2 regions of the Desulfoplanes formicivorans genome follow, and region 1 is predicted to be linked to the other one. Evidence: predicted binding sites of a transcription regulator. Region 1 holds the regulator's gene; the other holds the start of a gene.
What was found. Region 1 encodes sigma-54, which starts transcription at its own class of promoters, with help from an activator protein. Its sites were predicted from a motif close to CTGGCACGGNNNNTGCTT; they were not measured.
Positions count from the first base shown of each region.

Region 2: a site for sigma-54 is predicted at 6,214-6,231, ahead of DPF_RS11695 (flagellar hook protein FlgE). Genes of this name have one in related genera too.

Region 1 is NZ_BDFE01000016.1:151,452-163,385, forward strand. It holds gene bioF (8-amino-7-oxononanoate synthase) at 1-154, opposite strand, end outside; gene DPF_RS08620 (hypothetical protein) at 233-658, opposite strand; gene DPF_RS08625 (CDP-archaeol synthase) at 858-2,348, shown strand; gene DPF_RS08630 (iron-sulfur cluster assembly scaffold protein) at 2,561-2,995, opposite strand; gene DPF_RS08635 (manganese-dependent inorganic pyrophosphatase) at 3,161-4,081, opposite strand; gene DPF_RS08640 (PTS sugar transporter subunit IIC) at 4,305-4,943, opposite strand; gene DPF_RS08645 (PTS sugar transporter subunit IIB) at 4,999-5,466, opposite strand; gene DPF_RS08650 (PTS sugar transporter subunit IIA) at 5,467-5,874, opposite strand; gene rapZ (RNase adapter RapZ) at 5,892-6,773, opposite strand; gene DPF_RS08660 (PTS sugar transporter subunit IIA) at 6,777-7,226, opposite strand; gene hpf (ribosome hibernation-promoting factor, HPF/YfiA family) at 7,230-7,772, opposite strand; gene rpoN (RNA polymerase factor sigma-54) at 7,877-9,322, opposite strand; gene lptB (LPS export ABC transporter ATP-binding protein) at 9,482-10,204, opposite strand; gene DPF_RS08680 (LptA/OstA family protein) at 10,209-10,733, opposite strand; gene lptC (LPS export ABC transporter periplasmic protein LptC) at 10,976-11,530, opposite strand; gene DPF_RS08690 (KdsC family phosphatase) at 11,536-11,934, opposite strand, start outside.
Region 2 is NZ_BDFE01000020.1:41,117-53,050, forward strand. It holds gene DPF_RS11655 (glutamine--tRNA ligase/YqeY domain fusion protein) at 1-234, opposite strand, end outside; gene DPF_RS11660 (nitroreductase family protein) at 450-962, opposite strand; gene lpxB (lipid-A-disaccharide synthase) at 1,155-2,300, shown strand; gene DPF_RS11670 (Gfo/Idh/MocA family protein) at 2,362-3,393, shown strand; gene DPF_RS11675 (DegT/DnrJ/EryC1/StrS family aminotransferase) at 3,527-4,690, shown strand; gene DPF_RS11680 (hypothetical protein) at 4,817-5,053, shown strand; gene DPF_RS11685 (hypothetical protein) at 5,061-5,309, shown strand; gene DPF_RS11690 (hypothetical protein) at 5,415-6,152, shown strand; gene DPF_RS11695 (flagellar hook protein FlgE) at 6,290-7,954, shown strand; gene pnp (polyribonucleotide nucleotidyltransferase) at 8,059-10,260, opposite strand; gene rpsO (30S ribosomal protein S15) at 10,449-10,718, opposite strand; gene truB (tRNA pseudouridine(55) synthase TruB) at 10,795-11,712, opposite strand; gene DPF_RS11715 (DHH family phosphoesterase) at 11,717-11,934, opposite strand, start outside.

The DNA of each region.
Region 1 (11,934 bases):
CCAGGTAATTGTTGGAGGCCAGGTTGATGACCTGCCGGCCGTTCAGGGAAACAATCAGATCCGCCCCATGATCAATATCCGGGATTTCACGCCACCTCCCCCCGGTCTTGAGGCTGTTCCGTTTGGCAACCAGCCACTCATCAAAAAAACTCATTCATCATCCCGCCTGCATGGACAGCAAGTCGATTCACTCGAAAACAACCCGGCCTGCGCGCTCATGATCCTTGATCCATCATTTTACGGAAGCAGCCTCCCACGCCTCGTCAATCCGCTTTTCCACATAGGCCAAAAGGGTTTCTTCATACCCGTCAATATCAAAACAACAGGCGTCCTCGCCAAAAAGTCCTTCAGGAGCGTACTCGCCAAGCTCGTCAGGATCGTTGATCATATGGGCATAAAAACACACGGACAGCCATCGTTGGGTAGGATCGTCATCAATCACGTCGATCATGACAAACAGGGGACGAGTGGACTGGTTGGCATGCTTGGCGCGCAAGGAATAGGTCACTCCGGGCCGGGCACTGAATTCCAGGTTACAGGTTGCACGTCCGCATACATAATCCCGAAGGCGCATGAAGGCCTTTTTGGGCCGAGCTTCGCTTTCCTGCCACTGAGCCAGAAACGCATCAACCTGAGTAAGTGCATCATTTGCAGCCATGAACAGCTCCTTTTGGGTAGAAGGGTTTGCCAATTTCCTTGTCGCTAGGACAGTTTCATGCCGCAGTGGATTTACACCTTCATGCTGACAAAGAAAAGTCCCCATGCAAAAAAACCGAAATCCACATCACCTATTGTCACACATGGCGAAACCAGCTAGCTTGGCATGAACAACTAAAAACCATTACCGGCTGTTCATCATGCTTGTGTATCTCAAAATCCTTATTCTCCTCTGGCTCATCAATTTCGCCCCTCCCCTTGCCGCCTATTTTTTCGAGGACAAGGGCAATCTCCCTGTTGACAGAGGAAAAGCGTGGCTGGACGGAGAACCCCTTCTGGGCTCCCACAAGACCTTTCGGGGGCTTGGGGCAGGATTGGTCTTTGGCCTGTTTTTCGGATATGCGTTGGGGCTGACCCCATGGACGGGTGGGATTTGCGCCCTCTTGAGCATGCTGGGCGATCTGTGCTCGAGCTTTGTCAAACGACGGTTGAAAATCCCCAGCGGCAACGACCGTCCCGGACTGGATCAGGGGGTGGAAGGTTTCTTGCCCCTTGTGTACCTCAGGTACCACCTCGGTCTGCCGTGGGTGGATCTCGTCTTGATGCTGGTCGTATTTTCCGGCGTGGCCTATGTGGGGTCGCGCATGTACAAGGCGTTTTTGCAATCCGCAACAAGCAGATACGCCGACTACCCAAGGCCTCTCAATCCCCGGGTTCTGACCAAGGAGTTGGCGTCCTGCCACCTGCAGTCAAGGTTCTGGCGCAGCTGCATCCATTTTGAAGATGCCATCTACTACCATCTGATCATTCAGACGGTGTTTAAGACCTTGGGACTCTACAATCGCGGCAAGGCCAATGCCCTGTGTTTTGAACGCAACGACATGGAAATCCAACTGGACCATCTTCCCGCACCTTTTGACGAATTTCGCATCCTGTTCATGAGCGATCTCCATCTCGACGGTCTTCCCGGTCTTTCCGAACGTCTGGTCAGCCTGCTGCCCAAAATCAAAGTGGATTTGTGTCTTTTGGGCGGAGATTACCGCATGGCCACCCATGGCAGCTACCGCGATTCCCTGACCCGACTTGAAATGGTCATGGCCGCGATCAGGTCACGACACGGCATATGTGCCGTTCTTGGCAACCACGATTGCATCGAGATGACCGACGCCTTGATGGGCATGGGAGTCCAGGTGCTGGTCAATGATGCCCTGTGTATCAAAAAACAGGGAGAATACCTGTGGATCGCCGGGGCCGATGACCCCCATTACTACAAATGTCACAACATTGATCAAACCTTTGAAGCCGTCCCCCGGGGGGATTGCACCATCTTCCTGGCCCATTCCCCGGAATTGTACCGGGAAGTCTGCTCCAGGGCCGATCTCTACCTGGCCGGTCATACCCATGGTGGCCAGATCCGGATTCCGCCCCTGGGCCCGGTGTTCACCCATTGCAAGGCTCCCCGGCGAGTGTGTTCCGGCCGATGGTTGGAAGAAAGCATGCAGGGGTATACCAGTAACGGGGTCGGTGTGTCGGGAGTTCCGGTCCGGTTCAATTGTCCCGGAGAAATCGTGGTCCTGACCCTGCGGTGTCCACCCCAAACAAGAGAAACAGGGAAACCAGGCACGAATCAACGCCAAACAGACGCACGCCCGCCCCAGACACATGCAGACCAGGGTCACAAAATGCCATAGAAAAAACCAGGCAGTTCCGGGGTAATCCGGGATATGCAAGGGTTGTCGTGCCATGCGCGATTGGAGATCCCAAACGAAAACCATGCCGCCTGCTCGTCAGGGCGAACAGACATGACACCGTCCACCCTGCAATCCACCACCAGACGTAAGCGGTCATCCCACAAGGTCACGGCATGGGGCCCGCCGTCTTGAACCCGGTCCCCTGTTCCGGCCTATGCGTTCTTGCCCTCCAGGTACTTGCGAACCGCCTCGCGCAGGGTCTCGGCAGCAAGATAGGCACAATGCTCGTTTTCTTCGGGCAGGCCTCCCAGGGCTTCAAGCACGTCCTTGCCGTCAATCAGGCCGGCTTCTTCAACAGTTTTGCCTTCGGCATATTCACAGGCCACTTCCCCGCTCACCTGGCTCGAACCACATCCCGTGGTTTCAAAAAGGGCCTTCTTGACCATATCATCCTTGATCTCAAGGTACACGGTAAGCGTGTCCCCGCAACTGCCCTGAAGGGCGGCCCAGGAAGAAGGAGAATCCATCCGCTTGAGATGGACGGGATTGCGCCACCGTTTGTACACTTCTTCACCCATGTTCTCCAGGGTATCTTCAAAAACACGATTTTGCAGATCGTCCAGAAAGGAATCCAGAGTGTTGCTCATTGTTGCTCCTTGCATGGATAAAAGGTGAAAGCCCGGTTTAAAAGGAAAATCCATGAGAGGCAATGGGTTTTTGCCGGACATCCAGACCAGGATCGGCCATACAAAAAGGCCTGCTGCAAACATGTGCAACAGGCCCTTTCTTGTTACAGCAGAGAGGATCGTATTCTAGGCAAAGGCTTTTTCAAAGTTGGGCACAACCTGTTTCTTGCGGCTCATGACGCCGTCAAGCCAGACTTTGCCGCCTTCAGGCTTGGCACCAAAGGCCTTTTCGACCACGGAGGGGTCGTCAGAAGCAATAAGCAGCTCGGTTCCTTCCTTCATGATGTCGGTGAGCATCAGGAATACGGAATGACGGTTGCCTTCTTCCTTGAGGGCCTGAATGTCCTTGGCCAGGTCTTCCTTGATGTCGGCGACCAGGGCGAGATCAACCAGTTCAAGCTGACCAATGCCGACCTTGTTGCCGTTCATGTCGAAATCCTTGTAGTCACGTTCCACCAGTTCACGCATGGGCGTACCCTTGATGGCGGACTTGACTTCAAACATCTTCATGCCCAGGGCCTGAAGATCGGATTCGCCAGCGATCTTGGCCAGTTCTTCAGCAGCCTTCTTGTCCTTGTCCGTGCAGGTGGCGGACTTGAAAATGACGGTGTCGCTCAGGATGGCACAGAGCATGAGCCCTGCGATGTTCTTGGGGATCTCCACGCCGTAGAAATCGTACATGGCCTTGATTACGGTACAGGAACAACCAACAGGCCAGATCCAGCATTCCAGAGGATTGGGGGTGGTCACGTCGCCAAGCTTGTGATGGTCAACAATACCGAGGAGTTCGGCTTCCTTGAGATCGTCGGGGCTCTGGGCCAGATCCGAATGGTCCACGAGCATCACTTTTTCGCCGGCAAAGGACGTCTTGACCTCGGGAACGGCAACACCGAACTTGTCCAGAATAAAGGCAGATTCGGGATTGATTTTTCCCTGGGTGACGGCAACAGCTTCCACGCCAAGCTTGCTCTGCAGGTCGGCAAGGGCGATGGCACCACAAACGGTATCAGAATCGGGATTCTTGTGACCAAATACATACACTGCCATGATTAACCTCCTCAAATGAAAGAAAAGAATGTACTGCTTCAATAGGAATGGATTCCAATGCATGAAGAACGCTTGTGCTAAATATCACAATACCTCACGGATGCCAAGTCCTTATTGGAGAAAAATTTCACAAATTTTGATCTGGTTCCACCTGCAGTCCTGTCCGACAATCCCGGTCACCACCCTTGTCTGATCACGGACCGGACAGGTCCACCCTCATTGTTTACACAAAAAATCCCGACCACAAAACCAGCTCCACCAGACCAATGCCTCCCAGCATGTACAAATGGGCATTGCGAAATCGCATGGCAATAACACCACCAAGGCTGGCTATGAGCCAGAGGATCGGCCATGACACCCAGGGCACAATGTGCACATGTTCAAGAGCATAGCCCAACAACACGTGAAGCAGAGCAAGGATGCCCAGACAGGCCACAGCCTGGATCAGAAAGGTGTGCACGATCCCCTTGCGGATAAACTTCTCCGGGGCAAAGAGACTCGCATTGCCCCGGCGCGTCGCCACCACGAGAAGATTGAATTCCCTGTTCTGCCACATACGCTGCCTGGCTTCGAGCCAGGACATGAAAGACGCAAACGGGGTCGTGGCTACCAGCACCATGAAAATTTCACTGGGATGCTGCAGACCGAGCACGTGCACAAGGGTCAGGGAGGCAATGGTGGAGAAAAGAGAGGCGGGCGGGATGAAGGTGCCCACAGGAATGCAATCAAGCCAGAGAAGCTCGAAAAAAAAGGCCACGCCCAGACCGGTTGACCAGGAACCGGTCACCAGGGACCAGCAGGCACCCGCAACAAGGGGCCGGGACAGCAATTGAACACTTACGCAAAATCTGAACAGGGACAAAACGGCAAAAAAAAACTCCCTGCTCCAAGGACCATAACGATGTATGCGTGGGAACCTACCATGCTGCTACCTGCACTGGTTTGGTGGGGACACACCTGAAATCAAGCTCGATTCCCTGTTTGGAAAAAAATTTCAGGCAGGTAATATCTTCGGCCCCCAGGGCAACATGATCACAAATCTGTTTTTTCCCTGGACCATAATGGAGATTGCCTATGTTCAATTGGGAAAAGGTTACGCCGTGATTATAGGCGATTTTGGCGTCATTGCAGGTGGAAAAAAGGAGCAGAATGGATGCATTGTGCCGGAGCTGACGGGCCTGGGCAATGGCCTTGTCGGCCTTGACCACCTTGGAAAAAACAAGGGAGATATCCTGAGGAATGGCCAGATGCATGATTTCTTGACGGATCATGTCGTCGGCCAGTTCATCGTTGATAACGATAATGGTTCGCGCCTTGGTGTAGGGGAGCCAGGTCTCGATGACCTGTCCGTGCACGAGTCGATTATCTATCCTCACCCAGAGCATTTATCCCTCCACCCTCCTTCGCAAGACTTCACCGGCCACAAGAATTCCCTGTTTACCGGCCGACTTGGCTTCAGAGGCAAGCTTGTGCAGCTCAAGATCTCTATGGGCCAGGACCTTGAGCAAAAGAGGAAGATTGACCCCGGTAACGACCTCCAGTTTTCCGGCCACAAGAAGCGAAAGGCTGATGTTACTCGGCGTCCCACCAAACATGTCCGTCAGAACCAAAACACCGCGGCCCTGGTCACAGGCCTTGGCCGCATCCTTAACTTCGGCGAGAATGGCGTCCATGCCTTTTGAAATATCAATGCCCACACACTGACAATACGGCGTTTCTCCCACAATGGTCCTTGCCGTTTCAAGGAGAACATCGCCCAGTACACCATGGGTTACCAATACGATACCAATCATTCAAGCATACTCCCCGACTAGCCTAATTCAAGATGACGGTGTTCCAGGGAAACGACAAACCCTTTTTGACGAAGAATGGTGAACATTTTCTCTGTCACAGCCACGGATCGATGACGCCCGCCCGTACAGCCAAAACCAATGGTCAAACGGTAGCGCCCTTCCTTGGCATATAAGGGCAACAGGAAAAGGAGAAACCCCTGGAGTTTTTCAAAGAACTCCCGGGCAACGTCCTGGGCAAAAACATACTTGGCCACGGCCTCATCCTTGCCGGAAAAGGGCCGTAATTTTTCATCAAAATACGGATTGGGCAAAAACCTCAAATCCAGCACGATATCTGCTTCCGCCGGCACACCGTATTTGAATCCAAAGGAAATGAGATGAACCCGTAAACCCGAGGCGCTCTCCCTGGAAACGGTCCAATGTTCCTGGATGATTCGGCGCAGATCATGGACCGAATACGCAGATGTGTCCACTACAAGATCGGCCTGTTCCCGAATGGGAGCCAGGATTTCCCGTTCCATGGCCACGGCCTGCTCCAGGCCGGCCACGCGGTTTTCAAGGGGATGGGGACGTCGGGTTGTGGCGTAACGACGCAGCAGAACATTGGTTGCGGCTTCAATAAAAAGAATCCTGGGAACGACCCCCAGCTTGTCCAGTTCTTCCCGGGCAAGAAGCCACTGGTCCATGAAATCCAGTTGCCGCAGGTCCATACCCAAGGCAATCCCCCTGTATTTGCTGTTTTTTTCTTGAGCAAACAGAGTGACCAGGGCGGTAAGGATGCTTGCCGGAAGACCATCGACACAAAAAAAACCGAGATCTTCAAACACGTTGAGAGCGGTACTTTTGCCTGCCCCGGACAAACCGGTCAAAATGACAACAGGGGGTGTGATCGAACTCACAGGCTACGCCTCCTTGAGGAGGTTGCACAAGGCCATCTTGTCAGACGCATTGAGAAATGCCTGCCGAAAGGAAACATCTTGAAGGAGTCGGGAAATATGGGCCAAGATCCGCAAATGCATTCCTGCCACATGTTCCGGTGCCAGCACCAGAAAAAAGATACGGCAGGGCTTGTGGTCCAGCGCGTTGAAATCCAGTCCTTCGAGGCTGCGACCAACAACAAGCCCGACCTCCTGGATCCCCTCCATCTTGCCATGAGGGATGGCAATGCCGTCACCTATCCCCGTTGTCCCGAGCTTTTCCCTGTCCAGAAGAACCGAAAGTATCTTTTCCTGATCAAGTTCGGGCCACCTTGCCTTGAGGGGTTCAATAAGTTCGGCCAGGACCTCCTCCTTGGTCCTGGCCTGCAAGTCAGCGATTACACATGCATCATCGAGAAAATCAGCAAGTTTCATGTATCAAATCCCAGGATCAATAAGACCGAAATCTCCGTTTTTGCGGTGATAGATCACATTGACCCGTTCTGTTTCAGCATTGAGAAAAACCAAAAAATCATCTTCGAGGCTGTCCAGCTGCATGGCCGCTTCATCCACGCCCATGGGCTTGGGAGAAAAACGGTCCGAGCGGACAATAGTCGGGGTTTGCCCCTTGAGTTCCGTTTCATCGGAAAAACTGATGACATCAAATCTGCCGGTTGCCCCCTTTTTCCTGACCTTCTTGCCCTTGTCGCGTACACGGCGCACCTGGGCCTCGAGCTTGTCAAGGAGCAGGTCCACCGTGGAGTACATGTCTTCGCTCTGCTCGTTGGCCGACAATCGGAGGTTGTCACCGGTGAGGACCACATCTGCCCGATGACGAAACTTTTCCACTTCAAGATTGACCTGGAGATCAGCGTTATCCGGATTGGGGACATACTTGGCAATCTTGCCAAAACGACCCTTGGCATACTCGCGCAGATGATCTGAAGGCTCGAAGTTCTTGAAGTTGAAGTTCATATTCATAGAATACCTCCTGGATAAAGGTGGGTACACGACAACACATGTATGCCGTCCCAAACACGGCTCCAAGAAAGTTTCCTTGTACTCCGGAAAAAGCCCTGGGAGAATCAGAAAAATTTTTTGCGCCTGGAAGACGATTCAATATTCAGGGCCGAACGGTACTTGGCCACGGTCCTGCGCGCAATATTCACCTCAAGAATGTCCTTGAGCATTTTGGAAATTTTTTCGTCGCTGTACGGCTTTTTGGGATCTTCTCCTTCAATGATCTTCTTGATGGCCACCTTGACACTTTCCGAACCCACCTGGGTCCCGTCGTCCAGATCCAATGCGCTGTTGAAAAAATATTTGAGTTCAAAAATACCGTGAGGTGTTGCCAGGTACTTGTTGGTGGTGATCCGGCTGACCGTTGACTCGTGCATGTCAATATCAGCAGCCACATCCTTGAGGATAAGGGGTTTGAGGCGTGTGGGTCCGTAATCGAAAAAATCATGCTGAAACTTGACGATACTTTCCACCACCTTGAACAGGGTCCGCTGACGCTGCTGCAGACTCTTCATCAACCACTGGGCAGCACGCATTTTTTCATGAAGATAGGATGAGTCTTCCTTGCTTGTCCGCCCCTGCATGGTCTCCATGTAAAAGGGGTTGAGCTGCAATTTGGGCAAACCATCGTCATTGAGGACAATGATATAATCATCGTCATACTTGTACACGTAGGCATCAGGGCTGACATAAACCGAGGTGGAAGATCCGTAACTGGCACCGGGCAGGGGATCCAGGGCGGTAATGACGTCAAGATATTCCTTGAGATCGTCCTTGGCGAGCTTGAACTTGCGCAAAAGGGGCTTGTACCGGCGTTGCTCAATGTCTTCCAGATGATCCTCGATAAGGGACCTGAGGATGGGATCATGGTCGTCAACAGCATCAAGCTGGATGAGCAAACACTCCTTGGCCGTGCGGGCAGCAATGCCAACGGGGTCAAAATGCTGGACAACCCCAAGCACCCGCTCCACGGTTTCTTCCGATACCCCAAGCTGTTGGGCAAGGTCTTCCACACTGGCGGCCAGATATCCGGAAGAGGTGAGGCTGCCAATGATCATCTCACCAATGCGACAATCTTCTTCGTCTATATCGGAAAGATGGAGCTGCCAGAGCAGATGACCCTCAAGGGAGGGCTTGGCCGAAACGCGGCCTTCATAGGAACTGATCTCTTCCAGGGACTCACTTTCATACCCCTGAACCTGTCGGGTGGTACTGGAAAAATCTCCCAGATAATCTTCCCATTCGGCATTCTTGAGGAAATCTTTTTCCTCAGTTGCCAATTCCTTCTTGTCATCCTGTCCTTTGGTCTCGGCCTCCTGATTGCTCTCCTGCTCGGACTTGTTTTCGCCCTGACCTTGTTCGTCGAGCATGGGATTTTCCAGCAGTTCTTCCTGAATCACGTCCAGCAGCTCTACCCGCGATAGCTGTAAAAGCTTGATCGCCTGCTGCAATTGAGGGGTCATGACCAGCTGCTGAGTGAGCTTGAGATTTTGTCGTAATTCCAGAGCCATAAGTATTCTCGTCGAGGCAGGACTACCCGGGCGTCAAAGAGTGCCCGGCTAAAGAAAGGTTGCAAAAATGTTATGAATTATTTCAATAAAGTGAAAAAAGGATCATTCAAGTTTGCCTGCACTTTCCTTGTGCCACAGAAGCAAACCCCTTGCAATCATCTAAAGGGTGAAATCTTCTCCAAGATAAATCTGCCGCGCCTTGGGATTATTGACGATCTCGTCAGGGGTTCCTTCAAGGATGATCTGCCCATCATACACAATGGAGGCACGATCGCAGATATTGAGGGTCTCCCGGACATTGTGATCCGAAATGAGCACTCCAATACCCAACTCCCGCAGGGAACGGATAATCTGCTGGATATCCTCCACAGCCAAGGGATCAATACCGGCAAAGGGTTCGTCAAGAAGGATGAAGGTGGGGTCCTGAATCAGGGCGCGAGCAATCTCCAGGCGTCGGCGTTCTCCTCCGGACAAGAAGGCTGCCTTTTGATGGGCAAGGCGGGTAATACCCAATTGCTCAAGGAGATGATCGGCTTTTTCGTTGCGCTTTTTCCTGGACAGGCCCGTGTATTCCAGAATGATCATCAGATTCTGGCGAACAGTCAGCTTCTTGAAGATGGAACTTTCCTGGGGCAGATAACTGACGCCGCTTTTGGCCCTCTGATGCAAGGGCCACCGGGTGATTTCCTGGTCCCCCAGAAACACCGAGCCCCCATTGGGCCGAATGATTCCAACAAGCATGTAAAAGGTGGTGGTTTTCCCGGCACCATTGGGACCAAGCAGACCGACAACCTCACCATCCTCAACCTGGATGGTGATGCCTTTGACAACCCGTTTCTTGCCGAAAATTTTTACGAGATCATGAGCCCTGAGAATCGCCATGGTATCACTTCGTCTGTTGGGGGCGGGAAAAGAAAATGGCCTCGACCCGTTTTTTGCCACCAATGATCTCGCTGCGATTATCCCGCGTATACAGCTTGATGATTTCCCCGCTGATGGTGTTCTTGCCGTCTTCAAGGCGGGGACTTTCTTCCATCTGCAACATCTCCTGCTGCTGAAAATAGATGGCCTTGCCGCAGAACCCTTTTTTGCCCTGACTTTCCAACCGGACATTGTTCAGGGCCACAATCTTTTCAACATTGGAAAGATCCTGGGACGGCTGGTCATTGCCCGGGGTGGCCGTGGAAGTGGATGTTTCATTCTCGGCAAGATAAATGATCAATTTCTCGGACCAGATCCTGAAATCATCGCGCACCACATGCACATTGCCTTCAAAGGAGACTTCATTCTTGTCAGGGCTGTAGAACATGCTGTCCGAGGTGATGGTGGTTGCCACCCTGGCCTCCTGGGCCATTCCCGGTCCGGGCCACAAACAGATAATCAGGGCCAGCAATCTGCAAAGATAGTTCACGCCAATGTCCTTGGTTGTAAGCTGAAAACGGTTGACTGATATACATCCGAAACCATCCGGCCCTCGCTCATCTCAACGCCGGTGGCGGTGCAGGGAGAACCGGAATGCAAAGATGATCCGCCATCCCCATGGGATCCGCAAAACACCTGTGCAATTCTTTGGGCAAGATATCCGGAAGAGACGATCCCGTGCATCGCCATTGTTCAATGATGTCGTGACTGCTGCACATCCCGCCTGCAACGCTAGGGTGAAGGCAGAGGCGAATCAGCCATCAAAACCGCCTTTACCTGCCCGTGGGCCTGCACGCGTTTGGTTGCCAGTTCCAGAGTGGCCCTTTGGGAAGTCAGGACCATATCCTTTCTGCGGATCTCCACATCCTTGTTGCACAACAAAAGGGAGCTTGTCCCGTTGTAGTGCAGGCTTTGGGTGGTCAGCACACTGCCCTGGTACCGCACCAGCACATGGGACCAGATATCCGCCTGATCGTTCTTCTGATCAATCCGGCCATGATCGCCTTCAACATACACCGGGGTGCTTTCTTCTTCCTGGAAATAAAGGATCTCGGGATCCGTGACGAACACGACGCCCTGGTCCTTGCGGTAATCAGCACTGGTGGCATTGAGGGTCCACAACAGGCGGCCCTTGCTGCCCTGACGCAGGGTGACTCCCTGCAGTGAAAGATCCATATTGAGGGACGGCGTTTCCGGGGAGACGGACACATCTTTCCGAAGATGCCAAATGGTCAGAACAATGCCCGCAACGGCAACAACAAGAAAAAGGCAGATTGTCTTTTTCATGCTGCTCAATCTGCCCAGGTTCGCCACAGTCCATCCAACCGTTGCTGGGACTGCAGGATGAAACGAATGGCCTCTCTGACCGCCCCCTGCCCACCGTGAGCGTTGGCGATCCACAGGGCCATGGATTTGATCTCGGGCTGGGCATTGGCAACGGCCATGGGCAGACCAACCACTTCCATGGGACCGACATCCACCCAGTCATCTCCCACATAGGCCATTTCCGAAAAGGCAATCCCGGACTGCTCGCTTATTTGGCGCAAAACCGGAATCTTGTGATGATGGCCCGGATAATAGTACTCAATACCCAGTTCCCTGACCCGGGTGGCCACGGCCTTGGAATCAAGTCCGGAGATGACCCCGATGGCAAGGCCTGCCCGCTGGGCCAGCTTGATGCCCAAACCATC
Region 2 (11,934 bases), on a different contig from region 1:
CTGTTCTTCCTTGGCAGGGTTGCTGTCATCAAAGCGGAGGTTGCAATGGCTGCCTGCATAGGATTCGGCAAGACCGAAATTGAGACAGATGGACTTGGCATGTCCGATGTGCAGGAAACCGTTGGGCTCGGGGGGAAATCGGGTCACGATGTGCGCGTGCTTGCCCTGGGCAAGATCCTTGTCAATGATGGCTTTGATGAAATGGGATGAGGGGGTTGATGCTGGTGTTGTCATGCGTTGATCCTTGATTGATAGGCAGAGTGCAGAAAACAGAAAAAAGATGACGGAACGAAAAGATGTGTCATTCCGGACATGCTCCAGGATATCTCCCCGGCGGGCTTTGCCTGGATGGTGGGGCACAAGGCGGTCTGCCGGTGTTGTGCCGAGGAGCACGGGGAGAGAAGGACGTTCACGAAAGGCAATGGGCTGACGCGATCATTCAGCGCAGTTTATCGTTCCTCAATCCGGTCCCAGAGCAGGCTCTCTTTGGGGTGCCCCTTGGGGGACTCTTTGGGATAGCCCATGGCAATGATCGATTCCACTTCCAGGTGATCTGGCAGGTCGAGCACCTGTTTGATGTAGTCGCTTGCGGGTGCTCCTTGCTCGTGCATCCTTTTTCGTACCTGAATCCAGCAGCTCCCAAGGCCCAGGCTGTGGGCGGTCAGGTGCAGAATGAGCGAGGCGATGGACGCATCCTCCACCCAGACATCGCAAAGGGACGGGTCAGCGCATACAACCACCCCCAGGGGGGCGTTCTTGAGAAATCCGGCCCCGTGCGGTTTGCATGTGGCAAGGGTTGCAAGCAGAGACGTGTTGGTGACGAACAGAAAGTGCCAGGGGTTCAGGCTGCGGGAGGAAGGCGCACGAAGAACCGCTTCCTTGAGGGCGGCCACAAGCTCCGGGGCAACGGGACGGGCATCAAAGGCCCTGATGCTTCGTCTGGTGCGCAAAAGGTCGAGCATGGCAAACTCCTTGGACTGGGATGGATCAAAGGTACCATAAATGTCCTTGCGCCTGGGGTTCTGTCAAGCCGCAATCCGGGTACCAGGACGCTTCCAGCGTTTCCTGGGGCCCAACCTGATCATTTACTTGGCACGGGTTGGAGAGTAAGGACTATGCCTTTGTCGATTACAAACCACGGTGCCGGGAGGACCATGAGGCAAACACGAAGCCAAGGTACATTGAAAAAGGTTTTCATCTGTGCGGGAGAGGCCTCCGGAGACATGTACGGAGCCATGCTGGTTGATGCCCTGCACGCGATTGATCCCGCCCTTTCCTGTGTTGGCATGGGCGGAAGCACCATGCGTGCACGGGGATTCAAGGCATTGATCCATTCCGAAGCCCTTTCGGTCATGGGGCTTACCGAGGTCATAGGACACCTGCCTCGGATTCTGGGGCTGTTTACACGCATGCGCCGGTTTCTGGAAAAAGAACGGCCTGCAGTGGTGGTGCTCATCGACTCCCCGGATTTCAATTTCCGGGTGGCCAAAATGGCCAAAAAACTTTCCATCCCGGTTGTCTATTACATCACCCCGCAGGTCTGGGCTTGGCGGCAGGGCAGGGTCAAATTTCTCAAGCATTATGTAGACCGCCTCGTGTGCATCTTTCCCTTTGAAGAGCCTTTTTTCCGCAAGCATGGACTTGATGCGACCTTTGTGGGTCATCCCCTGCTTGAAACCATGGATCTTGCAACCCGCAGGAAGATTGGTCCCGATGCCAAGCGGATAGGCATCCTGCCCGGCAGCCGGCACAAGGAAATTGCCTCCCTTTTGCCCGTATTTGCCAAGGTCGCCTCCCTTTTGTGGGCAAGGGATCCCGCATTGAGGTTTACCCTTGTTCAGGCTCCCCAGGTGGAGCTGCAGACCATACAATCGTTGTGGCTCCAGGACGTGCCCGTGGATATTGTACCGGCAACAGACAGATACGATGCCTTGAGGCAATGCTCCTTTGTTGTTGCTGCTTCCGGCACGGCCACGTTTGAATGCGCCCTGCTCGGGGTGCCGACCATGCTGGCCTACAAGGTGGCTTTTTTGAGCTATCATATTGGTCGCAGGCTCATCCGGGTGCCTTTTATCGGCATGGTCAACCTGATCCTGGGCAAAAGGGTCTTTCCGGAATTCATCCAGCACGAGGCCACCCCCCAGGCCATGGCCGCCCTGGGGCAATCATGGCTTGAGCATCCCGATCGTCTCGAGCTGATACGCAGCGAACTCGAAACCTTGCCCGCCATGATGGGTCCGGGAAAGGCAACGGATCGGGCCGCTGCCATTGTTGCAGAATACGTATCCGGTACGCGCTGACCATTTTCCTGAATGGCAGCTGCTGTACTAGAGGATACACATACCTTCAATGGAGTTACGCATGAACGCACTTGCTTATGGAATCATCGGTGTCGGTCATCTCGGGGCGATCCATGCCAAGGTGGCCAAGCAGATGACTTCGCTTGATCTGGTTGGCGTCTACGATACGGATGTATCCAGGGGAAGGATGGTGGCCGAGCAGGTCGGTGTTCCCTGTTTCGAGACCATGGAGGAACTCCTCGATCAGGTGGATGCAGTGAGCATTGTTGTGCCCACGGTGCACCATTTCGAGGTGGCCCAAAAGGCTCTGGAGCACGGGTGCCATATTTTCCTGGAAAAGCCGATTACCGCCACGGTGGACGAGGCCAGAAGGATCGTTCATCTGGCCAAACAGGCCGGAAAGAAGTTGCAGGTCGGGCATATCGAGCGGTTCAACCCTGCGGTCTTGGCTCTCAAGGAGTATTCCTTTGAGCCCATGTTCATTGAATCCCACCGTTTGAGTCCCTTTAATCCCCGGGGCACGGATGTGAGCGTGATCCTTGACCTGATGATTCATGATCTGGATATTATTCTGGCGCTGGTGGACCGCCCCCTGGCATCCATAGACGCCTCGGGGGTTGCCGTTGTTTCCGATACCGAAGATATCGCCAATGTCCGGTTGACCTTTGACAACGGGGCCGTGGCCAATATCACCACGAGCAGGATTTCGGTCAAGGCCATGCGCAAAATGCGCATCTTTCAGAAAAACATGTATATTTCCATTGACTTTCTTCAGAAGCAGTCGGAAATTTTTCAGCTTTCAACTGGCGAGGTGTCCGGTGGCAAGGGGTTGCCCGTGGCCACCATAGGCGAGGGTGATCGGGCCAAGCAGGTGCTCTATGAGCGGCCTGAAGTGCCCGAGGTCAATTCCATGGAGCTGGAGCTGGACAAGTTTGCCCAGGCCATCAACAAGGGCGAACATACCCCGGTCACGGGAGAGGACGGTTTGCGGGCCCTGGATGTGGCCGCGACCATTTTGCAGAAAATCCGGCATCCCGAGGACGTGCAGCAGGGGGGACGGTGCCCGAATCACAGGGCGCAGGAAGCAGACTGAAGATCTGTCTCCGGCCTTACGGCCATGTGACAAGGCGGAAAGCCTGCATGGTCGTTGCGAACGGGCACGGCTCAGATCAGGCATTGTTTCTGACCACAAGGATGCAACACCACCAACAAAGCAGAGCTATTTCATGAGCATACCATTTATTGATCTCAAGGCGCAGTACGCCCTTATAGAGGACAAGGTCCGCGCCAACATGGACCAGGTGCTTGGGCATGGGGCCTATATCATGGGGCCGGAAATCAAGGAACTTGAACAACGGCTTGGCGAATACATCGGAAGCAGGTACGCCTTGGGCTGTTCGTCAGGGAGCGATGCCCTGCTCATGGCCCTCATGGCCCTGGATATCGGGCCCGGGGACGCGGTTTTCACCACCCCGTTCACTTTTTTTGCCACGGCCGAAGAGATCGCCATGGTCGGGGCCACGCCCGTGTTCGTGGACATTGATCCCGTGACCTTCAACATGGATCCCGCATGCCTGGAAAAGGCCATCAACGCCCTTGAGGCCCGGGACAACTCCATCTATCCCCTGCCCCGGGGGTACGAGGAACTGACCCCAAGGGCGGTCATCCCGGTCGATCTTTTTGGCCTGGCTGCGGATTATGATCGAATCGAATCCCTGTGTAAGGCGCATCATCTCAGGATCATTGAAGACGCTGCCCAGGCTTTCGGCGCCGTGTACAAAGACAGGTCATCCAGGGCCTGCGGGTTCGGTGACATCGGATGCACCTCCTTTTTTCCGGCCAAGCCCTTGGGGTGTTACGGGGATGGTGGCATGTGCTTTACCAATGACGGGGAACTCGAGGAAAAGTTGCGATCCATAAGGGTGCACGGCATGGGTGCTGATCGCTATGACAATGTGCGCATCGGGATCAATGGCCGGCTCGATTCCCTGCAGGCGGCCGTGCTCCTGGCCAAGTTCGAGCTCTTTCCGGATGAAATCAAGGCCCGCAACAAGGTGGCCGACAGGTACGCCCAGCTTCTGGGCGAGGAGGTCATCACGCCCCGGGTACCAGAAGGGTATGTGTCGGTCTGGGCCCAGTATTCCGTTCTGGCCCGGGATGCATCGCACCGGGAAGCACTTCGTGCCCGGCTGAATGAACACGGAATACCAACGGCCGTGTACTATCCCATACCCCTGCATCTGCAAACTGCCTTCAGGGGACTTGGCTATGAGTCAGGGACCATGCCGGTAAGCGAACGTTCCGGCGAGAGGATTCTCAGCCTGCCCATGCACCCGTATCTGGACGGTGCCACCCAGGAACACATCGCCACTGTCATCCGGGAGATGTAGGCCATGCAGCCATGCCCGGCCTGGTTTGTCCGGGGGGTCGTCTTGCCTGGATCCTCGCGTTGTTGGGTAATTCTTGTTTCCCTGCGTCCTCTTCCGCCGGGCATGGATATCCCGGGGGGTGACAAGATGGCCCATCTGCTTACCTATATGGTTCTGGCGGTCACTTTTCCCTGGAAGTTGACCGGCAAGCAAAACCTTGTGCTTTTTGTTGCCCTTGTGCTAGTCGGAGGTATTCTCGAAGGACTCCAGGACATCATGGCCCTTGGGCGGTCAGGGGAGATAGCCGATGCCGTGGCCAATGGGGGAGAAGTCCTCGCCGGTTGTGCGCTTCGCCGTTTGCACCAACATGCAGTCAAGGATTGACAGAGACATGGAACATACTATTTTCGAATTGGGCTTGTCTGTTGAGGCTGTTTCCCTGTATATTCTGTTGGATCATTTCGAGGGGTCCAAAGGACGTGTTACCAGGGAGATCCTTTTGACCAAATGGAATGCCAGTGCAGACAGCTTTGAAAAAAGTCTGCAGGAGCTTGAAATGCAGGGGGTGGTCACCATCAGTGAACAGGGAATGGTTGCCACGACTCCTGTTTCCAGGTGGAAAGCGGCCAGAGAATCCTGACGGCCGGAACCGGCATGCCCTGCCTTGTGCGACCGCGCGTTTGCGTGGGCGGTCGCTTCGCCCCGAACCTCACGCCCCATTTAAGCGTATCAGGAGGCAACCTGTATGAAATCCAGATTGTGCATCTTTTTGGTTCTTCTTTTTCTGATCCCGGTTTTTGCCTGTGCCCCGACCAGTCCACTTCCCCAGCCGCGTCGAGTGGTGGATCCTTCCCAGGTCCACAATGCCATCAAGACCCCTGAATGGGACATTGCCGCCATCAAATATGAGTATTCCGGACAGGGACTTGATTACAGCAAGGCTGATCTTGAACCCGTCTTTCTGGTGTTCAAGAATATCGGCCAGTCCACGCCCAAGGTGCTGGAAGAAGAGATGCGCGGGGTGGGAACCGATGGAGATTATCTGCCCTATTCCACGGACGAGGCCGTACGGCTAGCCTTTGCCTCGGAAACCTTCAAGCAAACCGCGAAAAACGCTCTCAAGTCCGGAGGGCTGGGGGCTGCCCTGGGTGGTGGTCTCGGTGCGATCATTACCATGTTCACCGGAGACAATGTTCTTGTGGGCGCGGGCATGGGCGCGGCTGTTGGCGGGGCGGCCTTTGCCGCCGGGTCGCTGCCTGAGGCCGAGGCCAAGCTCGAACGGAACATCAAACAGGAGCTGGTCCAGTACGCCTGGAAATCAACTCCGATCCCGCCTTCCTATACCCGCATGGGCTATGTGTATCTTCCCGCCAACAAGGGGATCGACAGAATGTCCATCACGGTTCGGTCCGGTCAACGCCTTGAAACCTATGTGCTGCCTCTGCTTGATTCCCCCGAGGATATGGGAAAAACCGGAAAATAGCCGGAACAGATCACTGGTATGACCACAAGAGCCCCTGGAAGGATTTCCAGGGGCTCTTGTTTTGGCATTGATCATGCTTTCTCGTAATCGGGCAGAACACGTGGAATATTTTTCCCGCTATACAAGGAGCATTGATCATGACAGCGTTTGGCAGTTTGTACACCGCAGCCACAGGACTCCAGGCCTTTGGCCAGGGCATGTCTGTTATCGGCAACAATATTGCCAATGTGAATACCACCGGGTTCAAAAGTACAAGTATCCATTTTGCCGATGTTTTCAACGATACTGTTGTGACCGGGGGTGGGGTCGGACAGGTGGGAAAGGGGGTTCAGCTTGCCGATTTGATCACTGATTTTGACAGTGGCCCCCTTGAGCTGACAACGGAATCCTTGGACCTTGCCCTGGGTGGAAACGGTTTTTTTGTGGTCTCTCCGCCGGATAGCGACAAGCTTTTCTATACCCGAAGCGGGGCCTTCAGGTTTGATAAACAGGGATATCTTAAAGATTCCGGCGGAGCAGCCGTACAGGGGTATGAAGTACAGACCAGAAGAGATCCGACAGCCGTTACCACGGAAGGTGCTTCCGGTGCCGGACTGACGGAAAGCATTGATTTCGGGAATATGGTCGACGTGCGATTGGGGACGAATGCAGAGGACGATCGGTTTGTGTCTTCGCCGGAACGAACGACTCGTATTGAGGTCATGGTCAATCTCGATTCCCAGGCTACCGATTTGGCCAACACGCCTGCCGCAGCCTCGAGCCCGGCCTTTTCTCTGTTCAATGCGTGGGATGCAAGCCAGGACGAGCCCCTTGACTCGGCAAAATATACCTATATGTCTCCGTTGACTGTTTATGATCAGGCAGGCAATGCTCATCGCGTCAGTGCCTATTTTGATCCGGTTTACACCCCGTCCCAGGGTGACGATGTGAACGGAACCATGGTGTGGGAATACCTACTGGCCATGGACCCCTCGGAAGATGGTCGGGCCATTGCCCAGGGAAGCTCGAAATCCGGCGTGCTCATGATGGGCACCATGACCTTTGACGCTTCAGGGGAGTTGGTCAATCAATCCGCATTCACACCAGACACGACCGGCAACATGAGCGATCTTGCCAGCTGGACAGGCGCTTTCATGTCAGATGATGGCTATTTTTTGTGTGATCCCGTGTTTGTCGCTGCAGACGGGCAGGAACTTGAAGGGAGTATTGAGGTCAATTTCGGTCTTGCCGATACGTCTCCCCATGCTCCCGATCCCCTTTTGACGGCTGCCGATATCCCTGCCCTGGATGCCGAAACAGCCCTGCAGATGCTTGGCATGGTCCAGGATCCTTCGCGATTGGCCAACGCTTCCACCAGTTACAACAGGGGTTCGGCTACCTTATATCAGAATCAGAATGGCTATCCCGAAGGTGCGTTACAGGCGCTTTCCGTTGACCGTGACGGGGTGCTCACTGGACATTACTCCAACGGGCAGGAAAGAAGTCTTTTTGTCTTGGCAGTGGCTGATTGTCCCAATCGATTTGCCCTGCACCGGGAGGGGGGAAACCGGTTTGCGGAAACACCTGATTGCGGAGGGATGCAATTCGGGTTGGCAGGTACAGGCAATGCCCGGTTCGATTTGGGCCCGGATGCTCTTGACGGCTTGGGAACTATTGCCTCCAGTACCCTGGAACAATCAAATGTGGATATGGCCACAGCCTTTGTGGACATGATCCTGACCCAAAAGGGATTTCAGGCCAACAGCAAGGTGGTGAGCACCAGCGATGAAATTTTGAAGATGCTCAATGAGATGAAGCGTTGATGGTAGCTTGGCAGCCTTGAACCCTGACATCTTTGCATAAATAAAAGGCCTTCCCGGGAAACCGGAAAGGCCTTTTATTATGGATTGATTGCAGGCGTTAAGGATTAACGTCGGCGGTTGTTGTTCCCACCGTGGCGCTTGTTGCGGTTGTTCCCGCCACCACTGGGCCGTTTGGCCTGGTCCATGGAAAAGGTTTCACCGGCTTCTTCCATGAGCACGGCCTTGCGGCTCAAGCGGATTTTTCCGGATGGATCCACTTCAATGACCTTGACCTTGATGGGATCGCCTTCCCTGACCACGTCTTCCACGCTGTTCACCCGTTCGCGGGCCAGCTGGGAGATGTGGCAAAGGCCTTCAAGGCCGGGAAGAATTTCGATAAAGGCTCCAAAATCCATGATCTTCTTGACAACACCATCATAGTCCTTGCCCGGTTCTGCCTTCTGGTCGTAGAATAGAACCATTTCCTTGGCCCTGTCCAGTGCGTCCTGATTACAGGCAAAGATGGAGATCTTGCCCGAGTCTTCGATATCTATGGAGGCGTCGGTGGCCGCGGTAATGGCCTTGATGTTTTTACCGCCGGGGCCGATGACGTCGCGGATCTTGCTTGTGTCCACATACACGATTTCCATTTGCGGGGCATAGGTGGAAAGTTCGGTCCGCGGTTTGGCAATGGTCTTGGCCATTTCTTCGAGAATGTGAAGCCTGGCTGCGCGGGCCTGTTCCAGTGCCTTGGCCATGACCTGGGAGGGAATACCCGCGATTTTGATGTCCATCTGGATGGCGGTGACGCCTTCGGCCGTACCGGCAACCTTGAAGTCCATGTCACCAAGATGGTCCTCGTCGCCAAGGATATCGGTCAGGATACGGTATTCGTCCCCTTCCTTGATGAGTCCCATGGCAATACCGGCAACAGGGGCGCTGATGGGAACACCCGCATCCATGAGGGCCAGGGTGCCGCCGCACACAGAGGCCATGGACGAGGACCCGTTGCTTTCAAGGATTTCCGAGACGATTCTGGTTGTGTAGGGAAAGTCTTCAAGACTGGGCAGAACAGGTGCAATGGCCCGTTCGGACAAGGCACCATGCCCGATTTCCCGGCGGCCCGGAGCGCGCAGGGGACGGGCCTCACCCACACAAAAGGGCGGAAAATTATAATGGAGCATGAAGGGTTTGACCATCTCGCCGGTCAGGGTTTCGATGCGCTGCTCGTCCCTGCTGCTGCCAAGGGTTGCCGTACAAAGGCTCTTGGTTTCTCCGCGAGTGAAGATAGCTGAACCATGGGCCCTGGGAAGCACGCCCACCTGCATGGTCAACGGCCGGACCGTTGTCATGTCGCGTCCGTCGATACGGATGTTCTTGGTCACGATCTGTTGACGAACGATGGTTTTCTCCATGTCCTGGAGAATGGCCGGGATTTTGGCAAGACGTTCCGGTGTGTCTTCAAGCTGCGCGGCAAGGGCTTCAATGGTCTGCTTCTTGACCTGTCTCTTGGCGGCGTAGCGTTCCATCTTTTTGGGAATGCCAAGGGCCTTTTCAAGATCTTCCCTGGCGATCTCCTCGACCATCTTTTCAAGTTCCACGTCCGGTTCGGGCGTCACAACCTCGAGCTTTTCCTTGCCCACTTTTGAACGGAGTTCTTCCTGGGCATCAATCATGGGCTGCATGGCCTTGTGGCCCCATTGGATGGCTTCGGCCAACAGGTCTTCCTTGAGGAAGTGTGCGCCCCCTTCAACCATGACCACGGCATCACGGGTGCCGGCCAGAAGAAGGTTGAGGGTACTGTTTTTCTGCTGCGCATAGGTGGGGTTGAGAACGAATTCGCCGTCTATGTACCCGATGCGTGCTCCGGCAATGGGCCCGAGAAAGGGGATGTCGGAGATGTGCATGGCGGCCGAGGCACCCACCAGGGAGAGGACGTCAGGATCATGCTTGTCATCGGCCGAGATGACCGTGGCAATGACCTGCACCTCGTCCCGGAATCCCTCGGGAAACAGGGGGCGGATGGGGCGGTCGATAAGCCTGGAAACAAGGGTCTCATGATCACTGGGTCTGCCGATTTCCCGGCGGAAGTACGATCCCGGGATCTTGCCGGCAGCGTACATTTTTTCCACGTAGTTGACCGTCAGGGGCATGAAGTCAGTTGTCCGTTCCATGGGCTGGGTAACGGCGGTGACCATGATGGATGTTTCGCCGCAACTGACCAGTACGGCTCCGTTGGCCTGCAGGGCGATGCGGCCGTGTTCAATGGTAATGGCGTCATTGTTGACGGGAATGGAAACCGAAGTGGTTTCAAATGTGTTTGACATAGATGTTCCTTTGCAGTGCTGATGGTAACGCTTCCATGTTTTGCACATCCCTTGGGGGTTGTTTAGTGTTTTGCCTGTGTCTCCAGGGTCATCCGATTCTGGAACCACGAGCCAAACACCAAACACAAAACATGAAGCACAAAAAAGCAGGACAGAAGGGCCTCCTTCTGTCCTGTCAGATCATGAGCCTACTTGCGCAATCCCAGCTTAGCGATGAGGTCGCGGTAGCGCTGGATGTCCTTTTTCTTGAGGTAATTGAGGAGCTTGCGTCGTTTACCTACGAGCTTGAGCAGACCGGTCCTGGAATGGAAATCCTTCTTGTGAACCTTGAAATGCTCGGTCAGGTAGGTGATACGGTGAGTGAGCAGGGCCACCTGGACTTCCGGTGAACCGGTGTCGCCTTCATGGTGGCTGAATTCTTCGATGATCTTGTTTTTTTCTTCTGGGGTCATGACCACAGCGGTATCCTCCGATGAGAATGATTGGTTTTCAGTGCCATTGCCGATTCGGGTCGGTGCATGAACCGGACAGAATTCACGTTGATGCCGGTGACCAGAGTCCTCGCAGGATGGCCCAGTGCAGGGTGCCTTGACGTATGGTCGCTTGAACCAGGGCAAGGGGGCTGCCTTGGGGGTCAAGGAACATGCGCTGGTCGCCTTCCGCATGGTTCTCCTCCAGAGGAACCGGAAGCCAGGTGCCGTTCATGATCTCCAAGGTCTGCTCGTTGGAGACGACCTCGGTGGACCAGTGGGGCAGGGCCTTGGCCAAGGGGATGATACGGTTGTGCCATCCCTCGGCGTCGGCCACGACATCATCAAGAAGATGTGCCTGGCTCAGGTCAAAAGGGTGACAACGCTCTCGTCGCAGTTTCGTGAGAGTTGCTCCGCACCCTAGACGTTTCCCCAGGCTGTGGGCCAGGGAACGTATGTAAGTGCCTTGGGAGCAGGTGACCCGAAATTGTACCAGGGGAAGATCAATGCCAATGATCTCCACCTGGGAAATATGAATGGGTTTCGTCTTGACAGGTACTTCTTTACCTTGACGGTGCAGTTTGTAAAGGGGTTTGCCCTGGTGCTTGGCGGCCGAGACCGGTGGCACTTCCTGCATGGTCAACGTCTGCCAGTCAAGTACTTCCCTTTGGATTTTCCGGGGGCTCAGGCCGTCAATGGGGTGTTCTTCAATGATCCGGCCTTCAATGTCATAAGTATCCGTGGTCAGGCCCAGCTTGAGTTCGCCCGCGTAGGTCTTGATTCCCGATGTCAGATAGGGCGCCAGTTTGGTTCCCTGACCGAGGAGCACAAGCAGCACCCCCGTGGCCATGGGGTCAAGGGTTCCGGCATGGCCGATTTTTTTCTGACCAAGCTTGCGCTTGATGACGTTCAGGCAGGCAGCCGAAGTGGGACCCTGGGGTTTGTCCAGAACGAGAATGCCGTGTTGTTGGGCGGATTGCATGAATTTATTCGTCCTTTATACCCAAGGTGTCCTGGATCATTTTGACCATCTGGCTTTCAGCCGAATCAAGGGAGGCGTGGATGACCCCGCCCGAGGCATTGATGTGTCCTCCTCCGCCAAAACGGGCAGCCACCTGGCGAACATCCACCTCACCGGTGGACCTGAGGCTGAACTTGATCTTGCGCGACTCTTCCTCCCTGAAGCTCACGGCAACAACCACGC